3 regions of the Flavonifractor sp. An52 genome follow, and region 1 is predicted to be linked to each of the others. Evidence: riboswitches for the same ligand, from Rfam matches in the RefSeq annotation. Region 1 holds a riboswitch; each other region holds the start of a gene.

Region 1 (9,921 bases):
AAGCAGGCATACAAATAGATTCCGTATATTCCAAAGGTAATAACAGACAATAAGATGCAGGACAGCAGATGGTAATTGTCCTTTAATCGGTAGACTGCCCTATCAGGCTGAGGCTTGTTTGTCGTCTCCATCGACATGATATTTCCTCCTCAATCATTTTTTTACAGTAACGACGTCGTGTGCCTCACATTATACTCAATATATTGAGTATAGTCAAGCAAAAAAGAAGTGCTATAATGAGCCCATGATAAGCTATGCGCCTTTTTATGAGACGCTTTTGCGTCAAAACGTAACTGAATATCAGTTGATCTTCAAGCATGGCATTTCTGCAAATACGCTTCACCGGATGAAGCATGGATGTACCATTACGCTTAAGACACTGGACACCCTCTGTTTTATCTTGAACTGTCCGGTTCAGGACATTATCGAGTATGTCCCTGATGAGTGAAGCGCCCGTTTGACGATAAAAAAATCTGCCCAGGATGATCCTGGGCAGATTTTTTATCTGCTTCAATTTTGGGGCTTAAACTCCACCGTCATCAACAGGGCATCCTCATGCTCCTCCCGGTAGTAGTTTTTCCGGCGGCCCACCGTCTGAAAGCCCAGCTTTTCATACAGGGCAATGGCGGGAGCATTGCTCTCCCGCACCTCCAGGGTAAGGAAAGCCAGATGGGCCTGTCCCAGACGCAGGTAGGCCTTCAGAATCTCCTCTGCCACGCCCTGACGGCGGTAGGCCGGAGCCACTGCGATCTTCTCCAGGGTACCCTCGTCCAGCACGGCCCGCACCTCCCCGTAGCCCAGCACGGTGCCGTCCTCCCCCTCGGCCACCACCAGGGAGATCATATCGTTATACAGCTCCTGCTCCAGCAGGGCCTCCGACCAGGGGTGGGAAAAGCACTCCCGCTCGATGGCCGCCACCTGGCTCAGGTGGGACTTGTCCATAGGGACCAGTTTATAATTCACAGTATCCGCTCCTTAAAACGCCAAACTGCAGATCAGTTCAACCAGCAGAAACAGCAGGATTCCAACACCCAGCAGGAGAAACAGCACGCCCGCCAGTCGTGTCACCGTGAGATACCAGTCAGATGGCTCTCCGCCTATGGTATCCAGAAAATGTTCCAGCTTCCAGCAGAGTTCCGGCTTGGCCAGCATAAAAATACCCAGGGCAATGCAGGCCAACGCAGCCAGGCACATCAGCAAACGCTCCATTCCGTCTCTCCTTTCTCCATCCACGCCGGCGGGCCGGGCGGCAGCTCATCCGGCCCCAGCGGTACCTTTACATCGGTGCGGACGGGGCCGTAAATAGCCTTATGCAGGGCCATCACCGGGGCCAGATCGGCAGGACGTTCCGGCAAAAAGGTGGTAAAGCGCATCCCGCAGGTGGCCATATCGTAGGCAGGAATCAAACCGCACCGCTCATAGAAGGCCAGGCGGCGGCGACGGAGCGCATTCTCCGCCGGGTCGTCCCCCTCCACCGGCCGCTCCGCCTCAATGAGCAGCAGGGACTTCCCCGCCAGCCGCTCCGCCAGCATCCGGACAATCTGACTGCCCAGGCCTCCATTCCGCCGGGCGGCGGTCACCCCCAGATAGTCCAGCAGAATACAGCTTTTATCCCCGGGTTCCATCCAAAGGGTGGCGTAGCCCAGCAGGGTCTCACCGTCAAAGAGGCCCCACACCTCATAGCGTCCCTGGTCCATCAGGGCCTTGATGTCCGCCAAAGGCTTACACTCATTGGGCGGAAAGGCCTGGGTCAGTTCCTGGTCATACCAGTCTCGCAGTGCGCCGCCGGTCACAGGACGCAATTCCATAACTGCTCCTTTCAGCCTTTGGCCTCCGCCCAGCTCTTCCCGGCATGAGCCTCGGCAATGAGAGGCAGGGCCAGCTGCACCACCTGCTCCATCTCGTTCTCCAGCAGAGCCTTGACCCGGTCGGTCTCCCCTTCCGGGCACTCCACGATGAGTTCGTCGTGGACCTGGAGGATAAGCCGGGCCTCCAGCCCCTCGGAGCGCAGCTTGTCCGCCACCCGGATCATAGCCAGCTTGATGATATCGGCGGCGGTACCCTGGATGGGCATATTCAGGGCCACGCGCTCCCCGAAGGAGCGCATATTGAAGTTGGAGGATTTCAGCTCGGGCAGCCACCGGCGGCGGCCCATGAGGGTGGACACATAGCCGTCTGCCTTGGCCTGCTCCACCACCTGGGTCATATAGGCGTGGACACCGGAGTATTTCTCAAAATATTTCTCCATATACTCCTTGGCTTCCGCCCGGGTGACCCCGATGTCCTGGGACAGGGAGAAGTCGGAGATACCGTAGACGATACCGAAGTTCACCGCCTTGGCCCGGCGGCGCATCTCGTGGGTCACATCTTCAGGAGCCACTCCGAACACCTGGGAGGCGGTAACGGTGTGGATGTCCTCCCCGGAGCGGAAGGCGGATATCATATGTTCGTCTCCTGCGATGTGGGCCAGCAACCGCAGCTCGATCTGGGAGTAGTCGGCGTCCACCAGCATCTTCCCCGCCGGGGCCACAAACATCTTCCGCAGCTCCGCCCCCAGTTCGGTGCGGACGGGGATGTTTTGCAGGTTGGGCTCGGTGGAACTGAGACGCCCGGTGGCGGTGACGGTGTTCTGGAAGGAGGTGTGAATGCGCCCGTCGGCGGCGATCACCTTGGTGAGCCCGTCCACATAGGTGGACTTCAGTTTGGCCAGCTGACGGTAGTCCAGCACCGCCTCCACAATGGGGTGCTTGTCCCGCAGCTTTTCCAGCACCTCGGCGTTGGTGGAGTAGCCGGTCTTGGTCTTTTTCACCGGGGGCAGGCCCAGTTTGTCAAAGAGGATCTTGCCGAACTGCTGAGTGGAATTGATGTTGAACTGCTCCCCCGCCAGTTCGTAGATCAGGGCCTCATCGGCCTGAATCCGCTCATCCAGCATCTGGCCAAAGGCGGTGAGGGCGTTCCGATCCACCAGCACCCCGGCGTGTTCCATCTCCGCCAGCACCGGGCACAGGGGGAGCTCCACCTCATAGTACAGCTTATCCATACCCAGCTCCGTGAGCCGGGGGGCCATAGCCTCCTTCAACGCGCCGATAAGGGCGCAGTGGGAGAACAAGGCACCCAGCACCGTTGCCTGATCGGCCAGAGGGGTAAAGGCATCCTTGGCCAGGTAGGTATCCTTGGCCTTGGCATACTCATGGTTGAACCACCGCATACCCAAAGTCTCCAGCTCGTAGCTGCCGTCGGTGGGAGCCAGCAGATAGGCCGCCAGAGCCGTATCAAAGACAAAGCCGCCTCCCTCGATGCCCTCGTCCAGCAGCCGGGACAGCAGGGTTTTCACATCGTGGGTGTTCTTCTTGATGTCAGGAGCAAAGAGGGCTTTCAAAACGCTGTTATACCCCTCCAGCTGGTCAGCCCGGAGAATGGCGGCGTGGCTATCCTGCTCACTCTCCCAGTGCTCCACCACAACCACGTCCAGAGAGGGCAGGGCCAGCACATCCACGCTGTCCTTCTGCCGCCAGATGGACAACAGCTCCTCTGCCCGGTTCAAATCGGTGACATCTTCGCTGGTGCAGGTGCCGGTAAACTGTTCCTCCTGCTGCACCTCCCCCTGAGGAGCGCTGAGGCCCAGCTTGTCGATGAGCTTATTGAACTCCAGCTTGAGGAAAAGCTCGTACAGGACGGCGGCATTGGGTTCCTTCCGCAGGTTGGCCTCGGGGGTGAAGTCGATGGGGGCATCGCAGTGGATGAGGGCCAGGTCGTAGGACATTTTAGCCTGGTCTGCCCCTTCGGTCAGTTTCTTAAGCACGGCAGGCTTGGCCTCTACGCTTTCCAGATCCTGATAAATGGCTTCCACGCTGTGGTAGCGCTGGATCAGGTCCATGGCGGTCTTTTCACCGATCCCCTTGACACCGGGGATGTTATCGCTGGTATCCCCCATCAGGGCCTTCAGGTCCACCATGTGGATGGGATCAAAGCCGTAGGCCTCCCGGAAGGCCTCGGGGGTCATCTCCTTGGTGGTGGTCTGGCCCATGCGGGTGGACACCAGCTTCACCCGGGTGGTATCGGTGACCAGCTGGAGGGAGTCCTTGTCGCCGGTGACGATGACGGTATTCCACCCGGCGGCGGTATCCTTCACCGAGATGGTACCGATGAGGTCGTCGGCCTCCCAGCCATCCATCTCATAGCGAGGGATGTTCATGGCCTCCAGCACCCGCTTCAGGATGGGCAGCTGAGCCGCCAGTTCTTCCGGCATTCCCTTCCGCTGGGCCTTGTAGCCCTCATAGGCCAGGTGGCGGAAGGTGGGGGCCTTCCGGTCAAAGGTGACACACAGGGCGTCGGGCTGTTCCTCGTCTATCAGCTTGAGCAGGATATTCACGAAGCCATAGACAGCGTTGGTGGGGGTGCCGTCCTTGGTGGTGAGCAGCTTGATGCCGTAAAAGGCACGGTTGATGATGGAATTGCCGTCAATGACCATAAGCTTCATGAAAGGACCTCCTGCTGTCCGGCACACCGGACATAAAATCTCAGGTTATAGTATACCAGCTTTCTCCGTCCCATACAAGAGAAACGCCCGCCGGGTCACCTCACAATGGTGACCGCTATGCGTGCCGAGGCCAAATACCCCTCGGCAGAAGCCAGCAGGATATAGATCCTTCTGAGACGGCGGTATCAGGAAGGTCCTTCCCCTCCGGCTTCAGGCATGGCTAACATTCCGCGCCCAATAACGCCGCATATGCCGGCGCACAGACTTGCTCAGCGCAGGAATGCCCAGCAATTCCAGTCCGGTCTGCCAGGTGCAGCCCACTTGTCTGAACAATACATCCAGCTCCCCGGGCAGCTCCTCCCGGCAGGGAGGCTGACCTGTCCGCCGGACCGCCGCGCAGTACTCCCCCAGTGTTTGTCGGGCGTCCTCATCCAGGCATACGCCCCGGGACGCGCACCGCTTCAGGAAGGGCAGGGTGTCCACCCGCTCGGGCCAGTCCGCCGGCCACATCCGCTCTGCCGCCTGCTGGCGGCTCCTGCCCCGGGCCCGCCAACAGGCATGATGGAGGGAACCAAAGCGCTTTTCCAGATACCAGCGGTAGACGCACAGCAGCCGCTCCGGACGGGGCGAACCATTGCGCCCCTCCATGGTCTCCACCAGTGACTCCAATAGTTCTTCGTCGGAAAAGCTGGTATACACCTGTCTGCCAATGGGACATTCCGGGGAAAAATAGAGGGTAAGATCTCCATCCAGCTGCTGAGATAATCCGGGCGTATCGGTCATCTCCTCCTCCAGTTCCGCCAGCCACTGGCGATATTCATTCAATTCCCGCTGGGACAATCTGTTCTTTCCGGTCCGTTCCATAGCTTTACTACCTCCCTGCCGCTGCAAATGGATTCCGGCGGGGACATCCATGGCCCAGGCCATAGCAAAAGAAAAGAGTTTCCCGGACGGGAAACTCTTTTTTCATCAGCTCAAATGCCTGTGCTGTCACGCGCCATTTCCCCGCCGAATATGCGCGTTACCGTCGCGGCTGGCTGGTCTCCTGGCTTGGATTCAACCTTACGCCCGTCTTCCCATCCGTACCCGGACAGTGACCTTATGAGCGCTCGTCATCCTTACAGTAGAGAGGGCTGCTGCGGACTTGCACCGCATTCCCATTGAAAGCTCCGCCCCTGAGGACGGACAGCTACCAACCGCTGATTGGATTCAGTTGTTGTTTCTATTATATCATCTTCGTCCGAAAATACAATGCCTACTTTGGTTACATCCCGCCGTAAGGTCCGTTCCACCCGCCGGGCTGAGGCCGCTGAGGAAAGGCTCCATACACCACCCAGTTATAAAAATTGGCATTGGCCGCCCCCATATAGGGGCCGATCCACAGGCTCAGAATACCCAGGGTGAAGGGAGACAAAATCAGCCATCCCAGGAAGGACAGGTCCTGTACGAACAGTGCCATGATATTGCCCCGCATGGCGTGGCGGCTGTGGCCAATGGCCTCCAGGGCGCCCATCTCCGGGTGGTCCAGCAGAAAGTAGACCGCCAGCCGGTAACGATAGGATATGGCAATCATCCAAACCAGCATGATCAAAGCGCCGACAAGGATCAGGGTGACGCTGTGCATTAGATAGGCCAGGAACACAAAGCCCACATAGACCGCCATACCGATGAGCCCCCACAGGAACACAAACAGGGCCGACAGGAAATTCACAGCCAGTGCCCGTCCTATCGTATAAAAGCCATCCAGCAGATTTCGGTAGCTGGGACCTTCCCGCCGGGTCAATCGCAGGCTATAGGAGGTATATCCGTAATCCATCACCCAGCTATAGAGCGCCAGCAGCAGCTCCATGACCAGAATCACCGCAATGCGCTGGGGGGTAAAGATGGCGGTCAGGATCTCTTCCACTTCATAGCTGGTCTCTGTCAGATAAAAATAGGCAGCCTGAAAAGGCTCAGATACAAAATTCAGCACCACACTGCTCAGTACACCGGTCAGCAGCACATACACCAGCGTCACCAGCATGGGGTGGGGATAGGCCCCCCGCATGGCATCCCGTGCCAGCCACTTGGACTCAGGACGGTTATATCCCATGGTACTCCCTCACAATCGTTTCTACCTTGTTGAGGAAATGATACCACATCATGTTTCCGATTGCAACCCGGGCAGCACCACCGTAAAGGTCACGCCCCCCGTCCGGTTGACCGCCCAGCAGCGGCCTCCATGGGCCTCCACCGCCGCCCGGACAATGGCCAGGCCCAAACCGGTACCTCCGTCCGCCCGGCTGCGGCCCTCATCCCCCCGGTAGAAGGGCTCGAACAGGCGGTCCAGATGTTTTTGCGGGATGACGGGGCCGTCATTGTCCACGGTCAGCGTGATCCGCCGTCCCTTTTGGGCCAGGGCAATGGTCACCGCGCCGCCGGGGGTGCAGTGGCGCAGGGCATTGTCCGCCAGATTGTCCACCACTTCCTCCAACCGCAGCCGGTCCCCCAGCATGGATGCCGGGGCCAGTTGAGTACGCAGTTCAATGTTCTTTTCCTCCGCCAGCAGGGACAGCCGTGCAGCACCATTCTCCACCAGCGCGGCCAGATCCAGGGGCTCCCGCTCCACCTTGCCGCCGCTCTCCAGCCGGGCCAGGTCCATCAGGCTCCCCACCAGGGCCGCCATCCGGTCGCTCTCAGCCACTACGGTGTCCAGGTACTGGCCCCGCTTGGCGGGGTCGATGTCCTCCCGCAGGGCCTCGGCATGGGTGCGCAGCACCGCCAGAGGAGTCTTGAGTTCATGGGCCGCCCCCCGGACGAAGGCCCGTTCCCGCCGGATGGCCCGACTCTCCAGCCAGGCGGTGAACAGCGCCAGGGCCACCGCCGCCCCCAGGGTACTCAGGGCAAGGGGACCCAACCCATAGAAATAATAAGTATCAGGCAGCTGATAGGTGGTGGCAAGGGTCATCTCTTCGCACGGGGTCATCATGGTCACTCCATCCCCCAGGGCGATGCTTCCACCGTGTTCCTCCCAATATAACTCCAGCTGGTCCAATTTCTCTTCCATGGCCTGGTACGCTTCCAGCCGGGCCTCCGGCCCGCCTGCCCCTACCAAGGCGGCGTAGATCTGCACATCAAAGGCTTGATATTCTTCCAGTTCCTTTCCCTGGAAAAAACCACTTTTCGACTCCATCAGGGTGACAGGGCCGTCAGCAAACTTCAGTACCACCTTCTGTGGATAGATCACAGCCCCATCCCGCCAGCCGGTGACCACCACTCCCTCAAAGCTGTCCTGCTCCGGGTTGCCGTAGGGTTCCGACCCGGTGAGCCAGGGGTGTTCCTCCAGAATGCGGGCCGCCGCCACCTGCTCCTCGTCCGTCATCACCGGGTCAAAGAGCAGATCATAATCCTCAAAATGCACGGTATCTCCCGGCGGATACACGGTGATCGAGGCCGTGAGCAGCTGGCTCTGACCCAGCAGGCTCCCCTCCTTGTCATAGGCCCGACTCACCAGCTGTCCCCCATAGCGGCCCAGCAGATAGGTATTCCGGCTCAGCAGTATGTCTGCCCGCTCCGGGTCCCAGGTCCCGAAGTACACCACCCCGGTATGCGTCCCCGGCGACCAGGTCAGCTGGCTGTTGCGCTGGAATCCCATACGATATTCATTCATGCGCCGGGAGACATCTTCCCGGCTCCACTGGCTGTTCCGCCAGACGGCGGCCCCCATGACCGCCCCCCACAGCAGCAGAAAGATCACTGACATCAGCACAAAACGTTTCAGCAGGAGCCGTCCATTCTTCATGTCAGTCCCCCTCCATTCGATACCCTGTTTTGAACACCGTCCTAATCTGTTTCCCGGCAGTCCCCAGAGCGGAGCGCAGACTCTTGATGCGTACGTCTACCGCCCGCTGGCCTCCCTCGAAGTCGATGCCCCACACCTTGTCCAGCAGCCGGTCCCGGCTGAGCACCTGACCTTTGTTGCGGATGAGGCAGAGCAGCAGGTCATATTCCCGCTTGGTCAGGCTTACCGGCTTCCCCGCTGCGGTGCAGGTATGTCCAGCAAGGTCCACGGCAATGGCTCCGCATCTCAAGATCTCACTATCTCCCGCTCCCCGGCTGCGGCGGATCACCGCCTTTGTCTTGGCCAGCAATACCGCCAGGGAGAAGGGTTTGGTCACATAGTCATCCGCGCCCAGGGCGTACCCCTGAAGCACATCCTCTTCACTGCCCAGAGCGGTAAGGAAGAGGATGGGCATCCGGCTCTTGGCGCGTACCACCCGGCAGACCGAAAAGCCGTCCAGGTTTGGCATGAGCACGTCCAGCAGCATGGCATCGTAGTCGTGGTCCCGCAGCAGGTCCAGGGCCTCCTCCCCGTCCCGGGCCAGATCGCAGTCCAGACCGTGAGCAGTAAAGTAGTCCCGAATAATATCACGGATACGGGCCTCGTCCTCCACCACCAGAATATGGTCCGCCATGGCTCCCCTCTCCTTTCATTCACAGGATAGCAAAAAGATATGTCCATCTGATGTCAAAAAAGGCGCTGCAATGATATTGCAGCGCCTTTTAATTGTTCCTGCTTAGCCTCTCAATTCCAGAAGCTTCTGCTTCAGCTCGCCTTCGATACGGCCCAGCTCCGCTTCGGCCTCCCGGCGCTTCTGGGCGCCCTCCTGCTGGATGTTCATGACCTCATCCAGGGTGGAGATGAGCTGCTGGTTGGTATGCTGGAGGGTCTCCAGGTCCACCACGGAGCGCTCGGCCTCCTTGGCGGTCTCCAAAGTGCCCATTTTCAGCATATCGGCGTTCTTTTGCAGCAGTTCGTTGGTCATGTTGGTCACCGCGCTCTGGGCGGCGGTGGCCTGACGGGAGTGCTCCAGCCCCAGGGCCAGCACCATCTGGCTCTTCCACAGGGGGATGGTGTTCACCAGAGAGGACTGGATCTTCTCCAGCATCAGGGTGTCGTTGTTCTGGATCAGCCGGGTCTGGGGCCCCATCTGGATGGAGATCATCCGGGTCAGCTCCAGGTCGTGGATCTTCTTCTCAAAGCGGGTGCACATATTGGCCAGGTCGTTATAGGCCTGGGCGTCCTCCTGGGCGCCGCTCTGGGCCGCCTTCTGACGCAGCTGCTCCAGCTCTCCGGCCCGCACCTGGGCCAGGCGCTTCTTGCCCGCCAGGATATACATGGTCAGTTCCTTATAATATTTGGTGTTGAGGTCGTACATCTGGTCCAGCATGGCGATGTCCTTCATCAGGGTCACCTGGTGGGCCTCCAGCACCTCCACGATCTTATTCACGTTGGTCTCCGCCTTGGAGTAGGAAGCCTTCATGGCCTCCAGCTGGTTGCGCTTCTTCTTGAAGAAGCCGAAGAAGCCCTTCTCGTCCTCCTCGCCGCCGAAGCCCTTCAGCTCCACCACCAGAGAGGACAGGGCCTGTCCCACCTCGCCCAGATCCTTGGTACGCACCGA
Region 2 (9,921 bases), on a different contig from region 1:
CGGGTCAGCAGGCCGGGATCGCCCGGGCCTGCCCCCACCAATGTTACTTTACCAGGCATGGATTTCCCTCCTTCATGGAATTGGCCAGCTGCTCCGCCAGCGCGGTTCCCTGTTCCTTGGGTCCGGAGATCTTGTCCCGGAACACCTGCCCGGCCTCGTCCACATAGAGGCCGGTGAGGGTGATGGTCTCCCCCTCGATCACGGCGTGGGCGGCAATGGGAGAGGAACAGCCTCCGTCCAGCTTGCGGACAAAGGCCCGCTCGGCCTGGGCGCACAGGGTGCCCGCTTCATCCACCACGCCGCTGAGATAGCTCAGGTCCTCTCCGGCCCGGGTCTGGAGAGCCATAATGCCCTGGCCCGCCGCCGGGATCATCTCCTCCACGGTAAAATACCGGGTGATGCGTCCCTCCAGCCCCAGCCGTTTCAGACCGGCGGCAGCCAGCACCAGGGCGGAATACTGGCCCTCGTCCAGCTTGCGCAGGCGAGTCAGCACATTGCCCCGCACCGGAGCCACCTCCATGTGGGGGAACAGGGCCTTGAGTTGCACCGCCCGCCGGGCGGAGGCGCAGCCGATGGGCTTGGCGGGGTCCAGCTCGGTCACGCCCTCAGGGAGTACCAGCACATCCCGGGGGTCCTCCCGCTTGGAGAAGCCCGCCAGAGGAATGGCCGGGTCCTCCTCCATGGGCAGATCCTTGCAGCTGTGTACCGTCAGATCCACCCGGCCGTCCAGCAGGGCAGCGTCCAGCTCCTTCACAAAGAGGCCCTTGCCGCCGATCTTGTCCAGGGTGCGGTCCAGGATCTTGTCGCCGGTGGTCTTCATGGTCACCAGCTCCAGGGTGATCTCCGAATGATGGGCGCGGATGGCCTCCATCACCAGCTCAGACTGAATGACAGCCAGCTTGCTCTCCCGGCTGCCCAAGCGTATGGTCTTCATTCCAATCCCTCCAGTACGGCCCGGATGGCCTTGGCGGCCCGAGCGGTGCGGGCGTGGTCGTCTCCCCGCCCCGCCACTCCGGCCACGATGTTGTCCCCGGTGCAGATGGCGGGGAAAAAGAAGGTGCATTCCTCCGGGGCGTCGGCCACGCTCACCGGGATACCCAGGGCGCGGGCCTCCTCCCCCACAGCGCGGTTGACGGAGCGATCGTCGGTGGCGGCCACCGCAATAGCGGCGCCCGCCAGATCGCCGGGGGCATAGGGCCGTCCTTCCCACTGTATGCGCCCGTCCAGGGGTTTACACCTGGGGGCGATAACGGTGACCTCCGCCCCGAAGCGGGCCAATACCTCTGCACGGCGGCAGGCCACCACGCCGCCGCCAATGACCACGGCAGTTTTCCCCACCAGGTCAATAAAAACTGGAAAACGGAAGTGCTTTTCCGGCGGCAGGCTCCACCGGAGCCGGGCGGCAGTATGCACTTCAATCTTGGCGGCGCACCGCTCCAGATCCTCCGGGGTCAGGTTGTCCTTCAGCCCACCGGACAGCAGGTCCACCGCACGACTCACCGCCAGCTCCACCAGCTCCCGGGCCTCCGGGCCCTCCAGGTCGGTGGACAGCACACGGGCGGCCACCGCCTGCTTCACCCGCTCCAGGCCGGGCAGGCAATTCTTATAGTTTTCCCACTGGCTCAGCCGGTCCAGATACTTTTCCACAATGGCCGCCGCCTCCGGTGGAAGTTCCCGGCTGGCATCCACCCCCAGATCGTCCACGTTGTACAGGGTGAAGCCAGGCAGGGTGGCTACCTGGGGCTCAATATCCCGAGGGATGGCCAGGTCGGCCAGCACCCTGGGCGGGTGGGACAGCTCCGCCAGCTCCCAGGCCGTCACAGTGTAGTGGGGGCTGGTGGTGGCGGAGATGACCAGGTCCATGCCCTCCATAGCCTGATACCGCTCCTCATAGGGGGTGACGGCGCACCCGGCGGGCACCACGGTCTCCCCGTGGTGATAACTGCGCAGGGTCACGGTGACGGCGCATCCCGCCTCGTAAAGGAGGGAAGCCGACAGCCGGCCCATCTCCCCGTTGCCAATGACCAGGGCCTTCCGGCCCTTCAGGCCTTCCAGATGGGCGGATAGCCGGTCCACGGCGGACCGGGCCGCCGACCGGGGCACCCCGATGAAGCGGACCTTGGTTTTGATCTCCTTGCCGGCGGCGGCGGCATTGCGGAACAGGGTCTCCAGCACCCCGTCCGCCGTGCCCGCCTCCCGGGCGGCCTGAACAGCGCCCTTCACCTGGGTGACGATCTGATCCTCCCCCCAGATCTGGGAGCGCAGGCCACCGGCCACCTCCATCAGGTGGCGGGCCGCCTCCTCCCCCGTCCGGGTGACAAAGGCAGCCTCAAAGGGGGCGTACTCCACCCCCGCCTCGGCGCACAGCAGCCGCCCCGGATCGGGGAGAGGCCCCTCTCCGCAGGAGATGTAGAGTTCGGTGCGGTTGCAGGTGGACAGCAGCACGCAGCCCTCCACCCCTTCCCGGCGGGACAGGCGGCGATCCAGCTCCAGCACCTGATTGCGGGTGAAGGACAGCTGTTCCCGCAGGTCGATGGGGGCTTTATGCCAGTCCAGGCCGGTCATGATGAGCTTCACACCTGTTCCCCCTTTTTCACCAGTACCACCGAGAAGTAGCCGCTGCCCTCCTCCAGGTCGGCAAAGTGGGGGCATACCAGCTCCCCCTCCATGCCGCAGTTGGCTACCAGGGAGGCCCGGCCCAGCAGGCCGTGCTCCTCCAGGGTGTTTTTCAGGGCGCCGATCTCCTTGCCCGCCTTCATGAACACCAGGTTGGCGTCCAGGTCCAGGCAGTCGGACACATCCTTGTGGGAGGCGGGGACGATGAGCAGCCGCTCGCTCTTCTCACACAGGGCCATGTTCAGCTTGGCGGCCACAGCACAGAAGGAGGGAACACCGGGGATGATCTGGGCGTCATACCCACGGGCCACCACTTTTTTGTGGAGGTAGAGGTAGGTAGAGTACACCGTGGGGTCCCCCAGGGTGATGAAGGCCACGTCCTTACCGGCGTCCAGGGCGGCGCACACCAAGTCGGCGTTGCGCTCATAGGCCCCGTCCAGGGCGGCATGGTCCCGCACCATAGGGGCCTCGCAGGTCAGCAGTTCCTTGCCGTCGGCCAGTTCTCCCACGATATTGAGGGCGGTCTTTTCTCCCCGGCCCGCATCGGGCACGGCCAGCACCGCCGCCTGGCGGATAATGCGCTCTGCCTTCTTGGTCATCAGTTCGGGATCGCCGGGGCCAACCCCCACGCCGTACAACATTCCTCTCATTGGTTTTCCTCCTTGAGCATTCGCAGGATCTCCCGCCGGGCCGCCCCGATGGTGGCGGCGGACCGGTCGGCGTCCAGGCCGTCCACCTCCCGCAGCACCTCCATCAGGTGGGCGATGCGGGGCAGACGGAGATGATTGGCACGCAGGGCCGCCGGGTCGGCAAAGAGCTGCTCCGGCGTGCCCTCCAGCAGCACCTTGCCCCCGCCCAGCAGGTAGGCGTAGTCGCAGTACAGGGGCACGATGTCCATGTCATGGGTGGCGATGAGCACCGTCATACCCAGCTCGTCCCGCAGGCGAGTGAGCAGCTTCATGATGTCGCTCACCCCCTGGGGGTCCAGTCCGGCGGTGGGCTCATCCAGAATGAGCACCTCCGGCTCCATCACCAGCACTCCGGCGATAGCCACCCGCTTCTTCTGGCCATAGGACAGGGCGTGAGTGGGTTTGTCCCGCAGATGGGACACGCCGGTGCGCTCCAGGGCGGCTTCCACCCGGCGGCGGACCTCCTCCGCCGGCAGGCCCAGGTTCACCCCGCCGAAGGACACGTCCCGGTACACGTCGGCGGAGAAGAGCTGATCGTCCGGGTCCTGGAACACGATACCCACCCGGCGGCGCAGCTCCAGCAGGCCCTTTTTATCATAGCGCACCGGCTGGCCGCCCAGCAGCACCTTGCCGCTCTTGGGGGTGAGCACCCCGTTGAGGCTGAGAAACAGGGTGGATTTGCCCGCCCCGTTGGCCCCCAGAATACCGGTGACCTTGCCCTTTTCCGCGGCAAAGGTAATATGGTCCAGCGCTACGGTGCCGTCCTCATAGGTATAGCACAGATCTTCTGCCTGGATGGCCTTCACGGCAGCAGCCTCCCTTCCACAAACCAAATGGCGATCTGTCCCGCCGCCGCAAATACGGTGAGGGGGAGCAGCCCCCACCCCGGACGGTAGGCGTCGTTCAGGGTGGTGAGACTGCCGGTATAGCCCCGGGACTCCAGGGCGGTATAGATACGGTCGGCCTTTCGCCATGCCCGCAGGAACACCATGGAGGCCAGCATCCCCAGGGAGGACACCGACCGGCGGAAGCCCTGGTAGCCCAGCCGGGAATCCTGGGCGGTGCGGATGTTGGAGGCCGTCTCCGCCAACACGAAGATGAAGCGGTAGATCAGCTCCATCAGCTCCACCAGCAGCTTGGGCACATGGAGCCGCCCCAGGGCCATGGTCAGGTCGGTAACGGGGGTATTGAGGGAGAGAAAATACATACATCCCACCGCCCCCAGGGCCTTGCAGAAAATCCGACCGCCCATCCACAGGCCATCCATGGTAAAGCCCCACAAACTGTCACCTACCGGAATGGCGGCCACCATCTCCGTCCCGGCGGGGTAGGCCCCCGCCACGATGGTAAGACAGCCAATGACCAGGAAGATCATCGGCACCTTGAGAAAATGGAGGTACACCCTGGGGGAGAGTCCCCCCAGGGCAGTAATCAGCACCCCCATCAGAAGCAGGGTAAACAGGCCCACCGCCACGCTGTCGCAGCACAGGCAGATCACCAGAGCGACTACCGTCAGCAGCAGCTTGGGCATGGGAGACACCCGCCGCAGGCGGGACTGATAGGCGTAGCGGTCGGTGCCCATGGTCAGTTCGTTCCTTTCTCTTTCCCGTCCGGCTTCTTGGTGATGCGGCCCAGAATGAAGCCCACCACACCGGCGCCGATGGCGGCCTGGAGGGCGAAGAGCATGGACTCCACCTCGCCGCTGGCGGGCTCCAGAATGGGCTCAAACCAGGGCTCATAGTCGGGGTTAAGCTCCGTAATGGCCTCCTCAGCCTGGCCGTCCGCCCCGCCGAACTCGGCGTCGGGCAGCAGCCACAGGGGTACAGCGGCAATGACCGCCACCAACAGGATCAAAATCAAATTTTTCTGCCAAACTTTCATATCCGTCCCCTCCTTACAGCACCTGCAGCTCATGGAGCTCGGTCTTGCTGTACTTCTCCAGCACGTTGAAGATCACCACGGTAAGCAGGCCCTCGGCAATGGCCAGAGGGATCTGGGTCACGGCAAAGATGGTGAGGAACTTCACCATGCCGCCGTTGATGACCCCCAGCTGGACCGAAGTGACCACATAGGTGAAGAGGTCACCCAGGGCGGCGGCGGCAAACACCGCCACAGCGGCAGGAGCCTTGGCCTTCCGCAGCAGCTTATAGACCAGCCAGGACACGATGGGCCCGGCAATGGCCATGGAGAATACGTTGGCGCCCAGGGTGGTGAGGCCGCCGTGGGCCAGCAGCAGGGCCTGGAAGAGCAGCACGATCAGCCCCAGCACCGTCATGACCAGGGGCCCGAACAGGATGGCGCCCAGGCCCACACCGGTGGGGTGGGAGCAGGAGCCGGACACCGAGGGGATCTTCAGGGCGGACAGCACGAAGGCGAAGGCGCCGCACATGGCCAGCAGGATCTTGGCCCGGGGGGCCTGATCGATCTTCTTCTTGATGGAGAAGAAGCCGGCCACCACGAAGGGCACGCACACCGCGCCCCAGCCAATGGCCCAGTTCACCGGCAGCATACCCTCGGCGATGTGCATGGCGGAGGCGCTCATGGTCATCAGACCCAGCAGCCCCACCAGCACCGCCGCGGCGCGGACGGTTTTGTTGGCAGTCAGAGTTTTCATGGTTGTCTCATCCTTTCCTATCACTCGTAGGTGGGTGGTTTCCGGGCCGGGCAAGGTTTTCCGGCTTGAGTCTCTCTGCCGCCGCGCGTCTTCCCAGGTTTCCCCAGTGACATGGTGCCCGGCGGCTCTTCTCTTACGGCAGCGGGACTGCGCGGGATTTCCACCCGGCTTCCCTTTTCCCAGCCCTCTATGCAAAACAGGCTTACGCCTGGAGTTGTTTTGCCTCTCCGGCGTGCTTGACAAAGAGGGCCTGGATGCTGGGGAACTCTCCCAGGCCCTGGAGCACGCAGTTGACGGCGTAGCCCTCCTGCTCCAGCAGGGACTTCCAGGAGTCCTCCTCATCGCCTGCCAGGTCGTTTTTGGCGTGGTCGCCCGCCACGATCATCAGGGGACGCAGCTCTACTTTGGTAGCGCCCAGCTCCTGGATGCGGCGCACTGCCTCTCCAAAGCCGGGGTAGCCCTCTACCGTGCCGATGACGACGTCCTTCCGGCCCAGGTCGTGGAAGACATACTCCAGCAGGGCGTAGCAGGAGTTGGCGAAATGCTCGGTGCCGTGGCCCATGTAGAGGATGGCCTTGCCCTCCTCCGCCTCCGGCAGGTCGTGGAGCAAAGCCTCCACCGCGTCCAGATAGTCCCCGGTCTCGGTGAGCAGGGGGCGGCCGAAGGTCAGCTTCTCAAACTTCCCCGCAAAGGGGGCGGCCAGGTCCATCATCTTGTCATACTCGTCGCCGTTCATGATATGGGTGGGCTGGACCAGCACGTCGGTGTATCCCTCCGCCGCCAGCTTCTCCAGGGCGGCGGGTACATCGTCGATGTGGGTGCCCTCTTTTTCCAGCTTCCGCAGGATCATACCGCTGGTGAAGGCACGGCGCAGGGTGCGCTCCGGAAAGGCGGCGGCCAGAGCCTTCTCGATGGCGGCGATGGTCTTTTCCAGGGTGTCCCGGTGGCTGGTACCGAAGGACACCGCCAGAAGGGCTTGTGTATTCATATCCTTCACTCCCGTACGTTGTTGCTGGCCTGATAGAGCAGGGCGTTGCAGATGGCGGCAGCCACGTTGCTGCCACCCTTGCGGCCCCGGGCCACGATGTGGGGGGTATCCATGGTGAGGAGCAGCTCCTTGCTCTCCACCACATTGACGAAGCCCACCGGCACGCCGATCACCAGAGCAGGGGCCATCTTCCCCTCTTCAATCAGCTCGCAGATCCGCACCAGGGCGGTGGGGGCGTTACCGATGGCCAGCACCAGGGGGCCCTCCAGCTGGGCGGCCCGCTCCATGGACACGGTGGCCCGGGTCTCCCCCCGGGCCTTGGCCTCAGCGGCCACGTCCGGGTCGGACATAAAGCATACGGCCTTGCCGCCAAACTTCTCCAGCACCTTCTTGTTGATGCCGGAAAAGGCCATCTGGGTATCGGTGACGATGGTGCAGCCCCCCTTGATGGCGGCGATGCCCGCCGCCACCGCGTCAGGAGAGAACACCAGGTTGTCGGCGTAGTCAAAGTCGGCGCTGGTGTGAATAGCCCGTTTGATGATGGGCAGCTGGTCAGCGGGAAACTCCCGGTCCCCCAGCTCCTGACCGATGATCTCCATACTTCTGGCCTCAATGTCAGCGGGGGCCACCCGCTGCAACTCTATCTTTTTCATGGGTCATTCCTCCCCGTTCAGGATGCGGTAGATCCGCTCCATGTCCAGACTGGCCCGCAGGCCGTCCGCCAGCTTGTCATACTGCCGCTGGGCGTACTCCTGCCAGTCCACGCTGGCGGCCTGGCCCTCCAGACCCTTGGCTTTCAGCAGGCAGTTCACCAGAGCAGAGGCCACGCCGGCCTTGTCAAAAATACCATGGACGTAGCAGCCCCACACGTTGCGGTTGCTCAGGCCGTCGGTGTGTGCCTCCCCGGTCTGGGTGGTAAAGCTCACCAGCGGCGGGGCGTCGCTCTCCGTCTTGCCCATATGGATCTCATAGCCCTCAAAGGCCACACCGGCCATGGGAGCAAAGATACCGTCGGCAGCGGCAAAGGTGCCGGTCACCTGGGTGCGGGTCTTCTCCCCCTGGAACACAGTCTCAGAGGGCAGCAGGCCCAGCCCTGCCAGGGTGCCGCCCCCCTCCACCCCGTCCGGGTCGGAGACGGTGCTGCCCAGCATCTGATAGCCGCCGCAGATGCCCACCACCGCGCCGCCTTTGGCGGCGTGCTTCAAAATGGCGCTTTCCAGGCCGCTCTGCCGCAGCCACCGCAGATCGTCCATCGTATTCTTGGTGCCGGGCAGGATGATGAGGTCCGGGTGGCCCAGTTCCCCTGCGCTCCCCACATAGCGGAGGGAGACCTCCTCCATCCGCTCCAGGGGGTTGAAGTCGGTGAAATTACTGAGCCGGGGCAGGCGGATCACCGCCACGTCCACCAGGCTAACTTTACCGGATCTGGACAATCGGGCGGACAGGGAGTCCTCGTCGTCCACGTCCACCTCCAGCATGGGCACCACCCCCAGCACCGGCTTGCCCGCCAGTTCCTCCAGCTGGGTGAGGCCGGGGCGGAGAATCTCCACATCGCCCCGGAACTTGTTGATGATGAGGCCCTTTATCAGGTCCTGCTCGTCGGGGTCCAGCAGCTTCACCGTGCCGTAGAGGGAGGCGAACACGCCGCCCCGGTCGATGTCGCCGCACAGCAGCACAGGAGCCTTGGCCCGCCGGGCCATGCCCATGTTGACAATATCGTCCTCTTTCAGGTTGATCTCCGCCGGGCTGCCCGCCCCCTCAATGACGATGATATCATACTCCTCCGATAGAGAGGAATAGGCCTCCATCACGTCGGGAATCAGGTTTTTCTTATACTTGAAGTAATTTCCGGCCTTCATAGTACCCCGGGGAATGCCATTGACGATGACCTGGGAGCCCACATCGCTGGTGGGCTTCAAGAGGATGGGGTTCATCCGCACATCGGGGGCCACCCCCGCCGCCTCGGCCTGCATGACCTGGGCACGGCCCATCTCCAGCCCGTCGGGGGTGATGGCAGAGTTGAGGGCCATGTTCTGGGACTTGAATGGGGCCACCTTGTAGCCGTCCTGCTTGAAGATGCGGCACAGTCCCGCCGCCAGCAGAGACTTGCCGGCGTTGGAGGCGGTACCCTGGATCATAATTGCCTTTGCCATCACTGCACCTCGCTGAGGGCGGCCAGCAGCCGCCGGTTTTCTTCTTCGCCCCGGACGCACACCCGGTACCAGTCGGAGCCCAGGCCGTAGTAGTTGGCGCAGGAGCGGATGAGCACCCCCCGCTCCAGCAGTCTCTCTTTCAAATCGGCTACGCCGGGCAGCCGGAACAGGAGATAGTTGGCCTGCCCGGGAATCACGGTACAGCCTGCCGCCGTCAGACCGGCGGCCAGACCGGGCCGGGAGTTTTCCACAAGGCGCCTGCCCTCCGCCGGCCAGTGGGGACAGCAGGTCAGGGCGGCCACACCCGCCGCCTGAGCGGGGGTGGACACGCTCCAGGGCTGGGCAAATTTGCCCAGCTGCTCCCGCAGTCCCTCGTTGGCCGTCAGGCAGTAGCCCAGCCGCAGACCCGCCATGGCGTAGCTTTTGGTGAAGGCCCGCAGCAGCACCAGATGGGGGTGGTTGGCCAGCCAGGGGGCCAGCCCCGGCCCGCCGGCGGCCAGAGGCAGGAAGCACTCGTCCACCACCAGCACCGCACCCACAGCACCGCACCGCTTCACCGCTTCTTCCAATAGATCCTGGCCGATCAACCGCCCGGTGGGGTTGTTGGGGGTACACAGGAACACCAGGTCGATGCCCGGTTCGATGGCGTCCACGAAGCCAGCGTCCAGGTCGAAGTTCCTGCTCTGGTCCAGGGTATACCGGGCCACCTGGCAGCCCACGCAGGTCACGGCCTCCTCATATTCGGAGAAGGCGGGGGCGGTAACCAGAGCTTTTTTCGGTTTCAGCGCAAACACCAATCGGAAGATCAGGTCGGCGGCGCCGTTGCCGCATACCACCTGCTCCTCCCCCACCCCGTCGTGG
Region 3 (9,921 bases), on a different contig from region 1:
GGGGGGAGCAGGGTCTCGCCGTAGTCGGTGGCCACGCACACCAGGGTGGGGATCTTCTGACCCAGCAGCCACTGGGCCAACTCTCTCCCCTCGCCGGTGCCGCCGAAGAGCAGGATGTTCATCTTATTCCCCCCGCTGGAGGTAGCCCCGGGGGGTTACCATCTTACCGCCCAGCACCTTGGTTTGGCTGTTGCCGATGAACACGGTGGTGAACATATCCACCTGGGTGTCCCGCAGCTGGGCCAGGGTGAGGAGCTTGCCCTCCTCCCCTTCCCGGCCGATGTTGCGGACGGTGCCGCACACGGTGTTGGGGTCCTTGTCCCGCAGCAGGATGTCGCAGGCCCGCTGCAAATAGTCGGGCCGGTTCCGGCTGGAGGGGTTGTAGAGGCAGATCATGAAGTCCGCTTGGGCGGCAGCACTCAAACGCTTCTCGATCTTCTCCCAGGGGGTGAGCAGATCGGACAGGGAGATCACCGCGAAGTCGTGGGTCAAAGGAGCGCCCAGCACGGCGGCGCCGCCGCAGGCGGCGGTGATGCCGGGCACCACTTCGATCTCGATGGGCTCATAGTCCTGGGCCACCTCGTAGATGAGCCCCGCCATGCCGTACACGCCGGAGTCGCCGGAGCACACCACCGCCACGTCCTTGCCGGTGAGGGCGGCCTCCACGGCAGCCCGGCAGCGGTCCACCTCCCGGCGCATCCCGGTGGACAGCACCTCTTTCTCCGGGAAATCCGGCTTGACCAGCTCGATATAGGCGGTATAGCCCACGATCAGGTCGCACCCTTCCAAAGCGGCCCGGGCCCGCCCGGTGAGGTCGGCGCCTCCGCCGGGGCCCAGTCCGATGACAGTTACTTTTTTCATAGGATCTTCCTTCCCGCCACCGCCACGGTGACGCCGTTTTTTGCCTGCTTGGGCACCAGAATAGTCCCTCCGGCACACACTGCCGCCCGCTCGCACACGTTGTCCACCCCGGTGATATGGGCCACAAAGGCAGACGGGGTGAATATTCCCTCCGCCTGCTCCAGCTCCGCCGCCGAAAAGACGGACAGGGGCAGGTTATGGGCGGCACAGAAGGCCAGCAGGCCGGGCTCGTTTTCTTTCAGATCAATGGTGGCCACCTGGGCCATCGCCTGGGCTTCATAGCCGGACATGGCCTCATCCGCCGCCGCCTGGATGGTCTCCATGGGAGTTCCTCTCCGGCAGCCAATGCCCAGGACCAGCCCCTTAGGGGCCAGCCGCAGGGTGCGGGAAAAGGGTCCCTTTCCTTTCCGATAGGTGACCCACACCCCCAGCTCCGCATGGTCCCCGGTCAGCCCCTCCGGGCAGGGGTGGCCGAAGTCGCTGACAAAGCCCACCGGCTTCCCCTCCAGCAGGGCGGCGGACACCTCTTTTGCCAGCACCCGGTCGGTAATGACCATGTCCCGCTCCCTGGCCCACACGTCCACGGCGAACAGGCCGTTGACGTCGGTGGCGGTGGACACTGCCGCCTGACCAACCGTGAGGGCGGCCACTTTGATGGCTAACTCGTTGGCCCCGCCCACATGGCCGGACAGCAGGGGGATGACGAACCGTCCAGCCTCGTCCACGCTTACCACGGCGGGGTCGGTAAACTTATCCTTCACATAGGGAGCAATGGCCCGAACGGCGATGCCCGCCGCCCCTATAAAGATGAGGGCATCCTCCTCGGTCCAGGCTTTGGCGGTCCAGCCCTCCAGGCTGTCGTAGGCCTCCGCTCCCACCTCGGGGGCGAACCGGGCGGGCACATGGAGGGTGGCCTCCAAGGCGTCGGCCAGGGTACGGCCCAAGACCGCCCCCCGCCGGGTAAAGGCGATGATGGCCGCCGTCACTTGCTGGCCTCCCGAAATTCATGGGTAAAGGTGGGGTCGTACAGCTTGGACCGCTGGTAATCGTTCCCCAGAAAATAACCGATGGTAATGAGGGCCGTCTTGGTTACATGGTTCTCCTTGGCGGCTTTGGCCAGAGTGGACACAGTGCAGCGGTACACCTTCTCCTCCGGCCAGGTGGCCTTGTACACAATGGCCGCTGGGGTATCGGGAGAATAGCCCCCCGCCATCAGCTCCTCCTCCACCTGCTCCAGCAGGCCGGTGGACAGGAAGAGCACCATGGTACAGCCATGGGAGGCCATCTTCCGCAGCTGCTCCCCCTCGGGCACAGGAGTGCGTCCCGCCATACGGGTAATGATAACCGACTGTGATACGTCAGGCAGAGTATACTCCGCGCAGAGGGCTGCGGCGGCTCCCGAGAAGGAGGACACGCCGGGAGTCACGTCGTAGGAGATGCCCAGCTGATCCAGCTCATCCATCTGCTCCCGGTGGGCGCCGTACAGAGAGGGATCGCCGGTGTGGAGCCGGGCGGTGGTGCCCCCTCTGGCCTCGGTCTCCTTCATCACCTCGATGACCTCTTCCAGGGTCATCTTGGCGCTGTCATAGACCTGGCAGCCCTCCTTTTTATAATCCAGCAGGGCGGGGTTCACCAGGGAACCGGCATAGATGATGACATCCGCCTCCCCCAGCAGCTTAGCTCCCCGCACGGTGATGAGATCGGCCCCACCGGGGCCCGCGCCGATGAAATGTACCATAATCGAAACTCCTATCTGTATCGGCGGACGGCCGTAAAAGTCGCCCCTACGATTGATGTTGATGCAGAGCCAGCAAGTTGTCAGCCCCTGTTGTCTTTCCCAGCAGTCCGTACTGGTTGGAGAAGAACACCGCCGCGATGGCCAGGTCCGGCCCGGCCCGGTGGCGTAATACCTCCTCCAGGGCTTGTGCGATGGAGGCCATCACCGGCTCCAGCAGCCCGGCCTCCTTCAGCAGCTCCACCCCGGCATCGGTGGTAGGGCAGGCAAAGAGGGCTTTCAGCAGCGCCGGGCTCCCGCCCGCCAGGGCAGCGTGGGCGGTGAGGGTCTCCCGCCGGCCATCGGCCACCTTGGAGTGGGTGTTCATGTTCCCCGCCGCCACTTTAATCAGCTTGCCCAGGTGGCCCACCAGCAGGAAGGATCGGAAGCCCAGCCCGGCAGCGTGGTCGATGGCGTGGCCGATATAATTGCTGCAGGTGCAGCGGTGGGTCAGGTCCAGCCCCAGGTTCCCCTCCGCAAAGGAATCCCCGTAGTTGCCGGGGGTAACCAGCAGATCGGTCACGCCTGCGGCTTTGGCTATATCCTGCTCCAGGTAGAGGGAGTCAATGAGGGCGGCCTCGCTCATGGGGCGGACGATGCCGCTGGTACCCAGGATGGAGATGCCCCCTTCAATACCCAGCCGGGGGTTGAAGGTGTGGGCGGCCAGGGCCTCCCCCTCCGGCACCGAAATGGTAATGGACAGCCCGCCGGTATAGCCCGCCCTGGCCATCTCCTCCTCCGCCTGGTGCCGGATCATCCGCCGGGGGGTGGAGTTGATGGCAGCTGCGCCTACCGGCTGGTCCAGTCCGGGCCGGGTCACCCGGCCCACGCCGGTACCGCCGTCGATGATAATGCCGGGGGCGCCGGTTTTTTCCGCCCGGGCAAAAATCAGGGTACCGTTTGTCACATCCGGGTCGTCCCCGCCGTCCTTCCGGACGGCACAGCTGGCCCAGCCGGTTCCGGCGGACTGCTCCAGCAGTTCAGCCTCCACCGTGATCCCCGCAGGGGTATCCACCCGCACCGCGGGCAAAGCCTCCCCGGTAAGCAGCAGCCGGACCGCCCCGGCTGTAGCGGCGGCGGCACAAGTGCCGGTGGTATAGCCGCAGCGCAGCTGCTTGTTCCCCACCGGGATATACAGTTCCAGCACCAGACCGCCTCCTTCGACACAAAAAGGCCCTCCCCAGCTTTGGGGAGGGCCTTTTTCAATGAAAAAATGCCGCACCTCTCCACCTCAGAGCTACGCAATACGGTATCCCTGCAGCGGGTCTCCTGGCTTGCGTTTCCTCCTCCGGCGCACCTTCTCAGCCCCACGGGCCAATGGTATTTGCGCCTTCGTCCACGCTTACAGTAGAGGTAAGACTGCGCCGGATTTGCACCGGCTTCCCCTTTCGCGGCACTGCCACAACTGCGGATACGATTCAATTCTCCGCTCATTATATCAGGACGCAGAGGAAAAGTAAAGGTAATTTCTTGTCATATGAGCGCACAGGGCGGTTCCCATACCATGACAAAATTGGTCAATTTGACCCCATGGCGTTCCACCTGCTGCTCCCGCTCCACCCGCCAGCCCCGGCGCTCAAAGAAGGGCCGGGCGGTGAGAGAAGCATGGGTCAGCCGGGCGCCGGGCAGGCCGTCGCACAGGGCGGCGGCAATCCCCCGACGCTGATAGTCCCTGTGTACATAGAGCCGGTCCAGATAGCCGCCGTCGGCCAGGTCGGCAAAGCCCACAATGACGCCGTCCCACTCCGCCACCAAAGTGGTGTGGGCCTGAAAGGAGGCATCCCAGGCCGCCAGATCCACCTGGCCATCGGCCCAGGCATCCAGCTGTTGCGGGGTATAATCCCGCCCGCACACCCCATGGACCGTCTGATAAAAGAGTTCCGCCAGAATGGGGCAGTCCGACGGGCGATAGGGACGCACCGTCAAACTCATGTGCGGTGCCGCAGGTGTCTGGCCTTGTCCCACAGCAGAGCGCCGTACTGGCATACCTTCAGCAGCACGTTCATTACCGGGTAGGACAGGCCCAGGAACACCACCAGTACCAGGAAGGACTGAATGGTCAGCTGGCTCAGGCCAAAGCTGGCGCCAAACCAGATAATGGCCACCGCGGAGGAGGCAGACATGGCGATCATCAGTACCCGCCGCTTCCAATCGAAGGGCTTACACACCTGATAGAGCACCAGCAGGCCGATGACCACCAGCAGAATGGTGGACATGGTGGACAACTCGTTGGTGGTGAAACCGAAGGCCAGATAGAAGGCCTCCAGCCCCAGCACGATAATCAGGTCGGTAAGGCCGCCTGGCAGGGCCGCCCGGAACACATTGGTGAGGAATTTTCCCTTCACCAGGGCGTGGTTGGGCTCCAGAGCCAGGAAGAGGGAGGGCACGCCGATGGTGACGGCGCTGAGGAAGGAGATCTGCAGCGGGGTCACCGGGTAGGGGAAGGTGGCAAACAGAGAGATGATGGACAGGAAAAAGGAGAAGATGTTTTTCACCAGATAGAGGGCGGCGGCACGCTGGATGTTGTTGATGACCCGACGGCCTTCCGCCACCACCTTGGGCATGGCGGCAAAGTCGGAGTTAAGGAGCACCAGCTGAGCGGCGTGGCAGGCGGCCTCCGCACCGGAGGCCATGGCAATGCCGCAGTCGGCGTCCTTCAGGGCCAGTACGTCGTTGACGCCGTCGCCGGTCATGGCCACGGTGTGGCCCGCCCGCTGAAGGGCCTGGACCAGCTTGCGCTTCTGGTCGGGAGTGACCCGGCCGAACACGGTAAACTCCCGCACCGCCCGGTCCATGTCGGCATCGGAGTGGAGGGTGGCGGCGTCCACATAGCGGTCCGCCCCCTGGATGCCCGCCTGACGGGCCACCTCGGCCACCGTCACCGGGTTATCGCCGGAAATGACCTTAACGGCCACCTTCTGCTCGGCAAAGAACTGGAAGGTCTTGGGTGCCGATTCCCGCACCCGGTTGGACAGCAGTACCAGGGCCATGGGGCACACCCGCCGGGGGTCCAGCCCCTTCTGGTCGGGCATCCCCTGGTATTCGGCAGCCAGCAGCACCCGGTAGCCCTTGGCGGACCAGGGGTCCACCTGCTCCTTCAGATCCCCGTACCGGGGCCCCAGGATGAACTCGGGAGCGCCCACCAGATAAGCGCCGTGGCCGGGAAAGACGGCGGCGCTCCACTTGGTGGCGGAGGTGAAGGGGATGGCCTTTTCCGCGTGCCAGGCCGACCGGCCGTGGAACTTCTTCTGCATGGCCCGGGCAGTATCGTTGTCCGCCTCGGAAACCTGATAAAAGGCGTTGAGGATCTCGGTGACCTCGGTCTCGGCGTACTTTTCCGGGTCCAGGTACACCACCTCGCCCACCTCCATCCGGGGCTCAGTGATGGTGCCTGTCTTGTCCACGCACAGCACGTCCACCCGTGCCAGGGTCTCGATACAGTTCATATCCTGGGCCAGCACCTTGCCCTGGGCCAGCCGGATCATGCTCACCGCCAGAGCCACGCTGGTCAGCAGGTAGAGGCCCTCGGGGATCATGCCGATGAGGGCGGCCACTGTGGACACCACCGTCTCCTGGAAGGTGCGGCCCACAATAAAATATTCCTTGGCAAAGAGGGCAATGCCGATGGGGATGAGCAGGATACCGATGACCCGGATCAGCTTGTCCAGAGAGGACATCATCTCGCTCTTGCCCACAGTGACGTCCTTTTTGGCCTCCAGGGTAAGGCGGGCGGCGTAGGAGTCGGCCCCCACCCGGTCCAGCCGGGCCCGGCAGCGTCCCGCCACCACAAAGGAACCGGAAAGCAGGGCGTCTCCCGGCCGCTTGACGATGGCGTCGGCCTCGCCGGTAATGAGGGCCTCGTTGACCTGGACCTGACCGGCCAGCACCGTGGCGTCGGCGGGGATCTGGTCGCCGGAGGCCAGCTCCGCCACGTCGTCCCGCACCAGATGGGCGGCGGGCACCGAGCCCAGCTGTCCCTCCCGCACCACGTTGGCCCGGGGGGCGGCCAGCAGGTTGAGCTTGTCGATGGTCTGCTTGGAGCGCAGCTGCTGCAAAATGCCGATGCCGGTGTTGGCCATGGCGATGAGCAGGAACAAAAGGTCCTCCACCGATCCCACAAAGATCAGCAGAGCAGCCAGCACCACAAAGATGAAGTTGAAGAAGGTAAAGACGTTGGCCCGCACGATCTGCCCCACGGTCTTGGTGGGGGATTCCACCGGATCGTTGGCCCAGCCGTTCTGCTGGCGCTCCCGCACCTGGGCCATGGTCAGGCCCAGATTGGGATCGGCGCTCACCCGGGGCACATCCCGCCGGGGACGGGGGACAGCCTGAGGAGATGGATGCTGTTTCTGCTTGCCTTTCATGTAGTCGCCCTCAATACTGTAAATTCCGTCCTCAGGACGGACAATTTCCAAAATCTTGTCACATTATAGCCGATTTTTTCAGCGCATACAAGGCCGCCGGATAAATCTTAACCAATTCTCCACAATTTCTTAAGTCAGGGGCATGGAGCCCCTCCTTCTCCGCTATACTGGAATCAAAGGAGGGGTATCCATGGAGCCCATTTCAGACAAGATGCAGGTCCTGCTCCGGCTGGCGCTGTGCGGCGGCGGAGCCGCCCTGCTGTACGCGGGCGCTCTCAAGCTGCCCGCTCTGGCCGACCGCCGCCCCTGGCTGGAGGAGCACCGGCTCCAGGTCATAGCCCTGGGAGCGGCAGGGCTGTTCGGCCTGTCCCTGCTGGCCTTTCCCCGTCCGGCGGCGGGAGAGGAAGAGGAACCGCCCGACTGCTGCGACGGCTACGAGCCGGTGGAGTAAGCCGCCCCAAAAGCACAGGGCCCGCCGGAGGGCGGGCCCTGTTTGGGTTTATCGGAAAAGGGGCAGCAGGGCCGCGCCGATGATACCGGCGTCGTTGCCCAGAGCCGCCCGCACCAGCCGGGTACGGTGGACGCTGTTGCGGGCGTAGTCCTCCCGATTCAGGATGTAGCGCACGGGAGCCATCAGCGTCTCCCCCTGGGCGGAGGGTCCACCGCCGATGCAGAACACTTCCGGCTGGAAGATGTTCACCAGGCTGGCCACACCGCAGCCCAGGTAATCCACATACTCATCGATGACCTTTCCGGCGGCCGCGTCGCCCAGGGCGGCGGCGTCAAAGGGGGTGCGGCCGTTGACCGCCTCCAGAGTGCCCGCCAACTCCCACAGCTTGGAGTCGGGGTGTTCCTCCATGACCTCACGGGTCCGTTTGATGAGGGCGGTAGCGGAGCAGTAGGCTTCAAAGCAGCCCTTCCGGCCGCAGGTACACAGCCGGCCGTCGTGCTCAATGACAAAGTGGCCCACTTCCATGCCGGCGTAGTTGAAGCCAGTATACAGCTTGCCGTTGAGGACAGCGCCGCCGCCCACACCGGTACCCAGGGTAATGGCGATCATGGACTGGCTGCCCTTGCCGGCGCCGGCGGCAAATTCGCCCAGAGCGGCGGCATTGGCGTCGTTCTCCAGGTAGATCTTTTTGTTCAGCCGCTCCTCCATCAGGGCGGTGAGGGGCACATTGGAAAAGTCCAGGTTGGACCAGAACCGGATCACGCCGGTATCAGGCTCAATGGTACCAGGGGAACCAATGCCCACCGACTCAATATCATCCATGGACAGGCCCACCTGCTCCACCGCCGCCCGGGAGGCTGCCGCCATCTGATCGGCTACCTGTTCCGCCGGCACACCCCGGGGGGTTGGCAGACTGACCTTGCCCAAGAGTTCACCGTTTTCAGTCACCACAGCGGCAGCCACGTTGGTGCCGCCCAGATCGATCCCCAAATAGTACATCATCCCGCCTCCTTTGTTCTTCTCCCTGATTATAATGCACCCGGCCCGGCGGCACAAGAGGAAAAAACGGCGTCCATAGGACGCCGTTTTTCAGGTCACGATAGGCCCCCGGGCCTGCTTAGGGTAAGGGGTGGAATCCTCCATTCTCCGCTGGCGGCGGGTCCGCAGATGGACCGCCAGCGCGACAATGGCGCTGATCACCAGGAAGGAGTAGAAGCTGATGCCCCGGGACACCAGCACGGCAGGCGTCACCAGGCTGGAACCGAAGAAGAGGGCCATGGCGGTCACAAAGCCGCCCTCAGAGGCGCCCACGGCGCCGGGCAGCGGCAGATTGGCCACCGCCAGGGTCACCAGCGCCTGGGTGGCGATGATCTCCAGCGGACTGGCACCCGACAGGCCGAAGGCGTAATATACCGCCACAGGAACGGAGAAGAGCGCGGTGAGCTGGACGATGGTGATGAGCACCAGGCCCACCATCATGCCCGGATTCTGTTTGACGCACTGGGCACCCTTGTGGTACTCTTCCATCTGCTTCTCCAGCCGCTGGCGGGCCTTGTCCCCATTGCGGATGATGCGCACCTTCACCAGCAGCTTGAGCACGCCGCCGGTAAGCTTGCGGGCAGCGTTGGGCAGGAACATGAGGGAGAGCATTCCCACCGTCAGGCTTCCGTTGACCACCACACCGTAGAGCAGCAGCAGTCCCAGACCGCTCCCCAGATTCTGCACCAGATAAAAGTGGGTCAGGGCCGCCGCCAGAGCATAGACGATGACCACCGCCTGATAACACACCGCGATGAGCATCATATTCAGCGCGCCGTGGGCCGCCGGGATATTGTCCTTGGACATATAGTAGACCTGGGCCGGCTGACCGCCAGTAGAGGAGGGGGTAATGGAACTGACATAAAAGCCCACAAAGGAATAACCCAGACAGCGGCGGTAGCGCACCTTATGGCCCAGACGCCCCAAAACGATCCTGGAACACAGGGCCTCGCTGCCCACAAACACAAACATCATACCCAGCCCCATCAGCAGCCACAGCGGATTGAGCTGCCGCAGGGTGCTGGCCAGCCGCGAGAAGGACATATCCCGGAGCAGCATATAGCCGGTAAAGGCCATGAGAGCCAGGATCAGCCCGATACCGACCAAGCTCTTCCGTTTGTCCATCAGGCGCACACCCCTTTTCCCGCAGTGAGCCGGGCCAGGATATGGGTCAGGCTCTCCTGCTCCAGCTGTTCTTTCAATGCGTGCATTTTAGCCGACATATCCGCCAGCGTATAGTCGTCATAAATCAGTTCCCGAATGGCGGTCAGGCACTCGTCGGGCTCCTTGGCCGCCACACGGCCCAGTCCCCGCTTCACCAGGAAACGGGCGTTGTTCTTCTCCTGCTCCAGGAAGGGCTCCCAGGCCAGAATGGGCAGCTCGGAGAAAATGCTCTCAAACATGGTGATGCCGCCGGGCTTGGTGAGCACCAG

The links. Region 1 has a riboswitch for cobalamin ahead of B5G06_RS01940 (hypothetical protein). Riboswitches for the same ligand answer to the same signal wherever they lie in the genome.
Region 2: it holds a riboswitch for cobalamin, as region 1 does, so the genes downstream of both, B5G06_RS03070 (energy-coupling factor ABC transporter permease) here and B5G06_RS01940 (hypothetical protein) in region 1, are expected to answer to the same signal.
Region 3: it holds a riboswitch for cobalamin, as region 1 does, so the genes downstream of both, cbiD (cobalt-precorrin-5B (C(1))-methyltransferase CbiD) here and B5G06_RS01940 (hypothetical protein) in region 1, are expected to answer to the same signal.

What each region holds. Positions count from the first base shown of each region.
Region 1 is NZ_NFIB01000003.1:91,926-101,846, forward strand. It holds gene B5G06_RS01910 (DUF4234 domain-containing protein) at 1-137, opposite strand, end outside; gene B5G06_RS01915 (helix-turn-helix domain-containing protein) at 245-448, shown strand; gene rimI (ribosomal protein S18-alanine N-acetyltransferase) at 511-963, opposite strand; gene B5G06_RS01925 (DUF6199 family natural product biosynthesis protein) at 976-1,209, opposite strand; gene B5G06_RS01930 (GNAT family N-acetyltransferase) at 1,194-1,808, opposite strand; gene polA (DNA polymerase I) at 1,820-4,480, opposite strand; gene B5G06_RS01940 (hypothetical protein) at 4,691-5,344, opposite strand; cobalamin riboswitch at 5,498-5,692, opposite strand; gene B5G06_RS01945 (DUF975 family protein) at 5,745-6,572, opposite strand; gene B5G06_RS14565 (sensor histidine kinase) at 6,621-8,261, opposite strand; gene B5G06_RS01955 (response regulator transcription factor) at 8,263-8,934, opposite strand; gene B5G06_RS01960 (toxic anion resistance protein) at 9,037-9,921, opposite strand, start outside.
Region 2 is NZ_NFIB01000005.1:53,888-63,808, reverse strand. It holds gene cobA (uroporphyrinogen-III C-methyltransferase) at 1-59, opposite strand, end outside; gene hemC (hydroxymethylbilane synthase) at 44-934, opposite strand; gene B5G06_RS03095 (NAD(P)-dependent oxidoreductase) at 931-2,577, opposite strand; gene cobI (precorrin-2 C(20)-methyltransferase) at 2,574-3,266, opposite strand; gene B5G06_RS03085 (ATP-binding cassette domain-containing protein) at 3,263-4,111, opposite strand; gene cbiQ (cobalt ECF transporter T component CbiQ) at 4,108-4,887, opposite strand; gene B5G06_RS03075 (energy-coupling factor ABC transporter substrate-binding protein) at 4,890-5,186, opposite strand; gene B5G06_RS03070 (energy-coupling factor ABC transporter permease) at 5,200-5,853, opposite strand; cobalamin riboswitch at 5,951-6,146, opposite strand; gene B5G06_RS03065 (sirohydrochlorin cobaltochelatase) at 6,122-6,907, opposite strand; gene B5G06_RS03060 (precorrin-8X methylmutase) at 6,913-7,560, opposite strand; gene B5G06_RS03055 (cobyric acid synthase) at 7,564-9,060, opposite strand; gene cobD (threonine-phosphate decarboxylase CobD) at 9,060-9,921, opposite strand, start outside.
Region 3 is NZ_NFIB01000005.1:36,261-46,181, reverse strand. It holds gene cobK (precorrin-6A reductase) at 1-122, opposite strand, end outside; gene cobJ (precorrin-3B C(17)-methyltransferase) at 124-861, opposite strand; gene B5G06_RS02995 (cobalt-precorrin 5A hydrolase) at 858-1,847, opposite strand; gene cobM (precorrin-4 C(11)-methyltransferase) at 1,844-2,599, opposite strand; gene cbiD (cobalt-precorrin-5B (C(1))-methyltransferase CbiD) at 2,646-3,782, opposite strand; cobalamin riboswitch at 3,877-4,060, opposite strand; gene B5G06_RS02980 (GNAT family N-acetyltransferase) at 4,109-4,561, opposite strand; gene B5G06_RS02975 (cation-translocating P-type ATPase) at 4,564-6,999, opposite strand; gene B5G06_RS02970 (hypothetical protein) at 7,190-7,450, shown strand; gene B5G06_RS02965 (ROK family protein) at 7,499-8,449, opposite strand; gene B5G06_RS02960 (lysylphosphatidylglycerol synthase transmembrane domain-containing protein) at 8,540-9,613, opposite strand; gene B5G06_RS02955 (MGDG synthase family glycosyltransferase) at 9,613-9,921, opposite strand, start outside.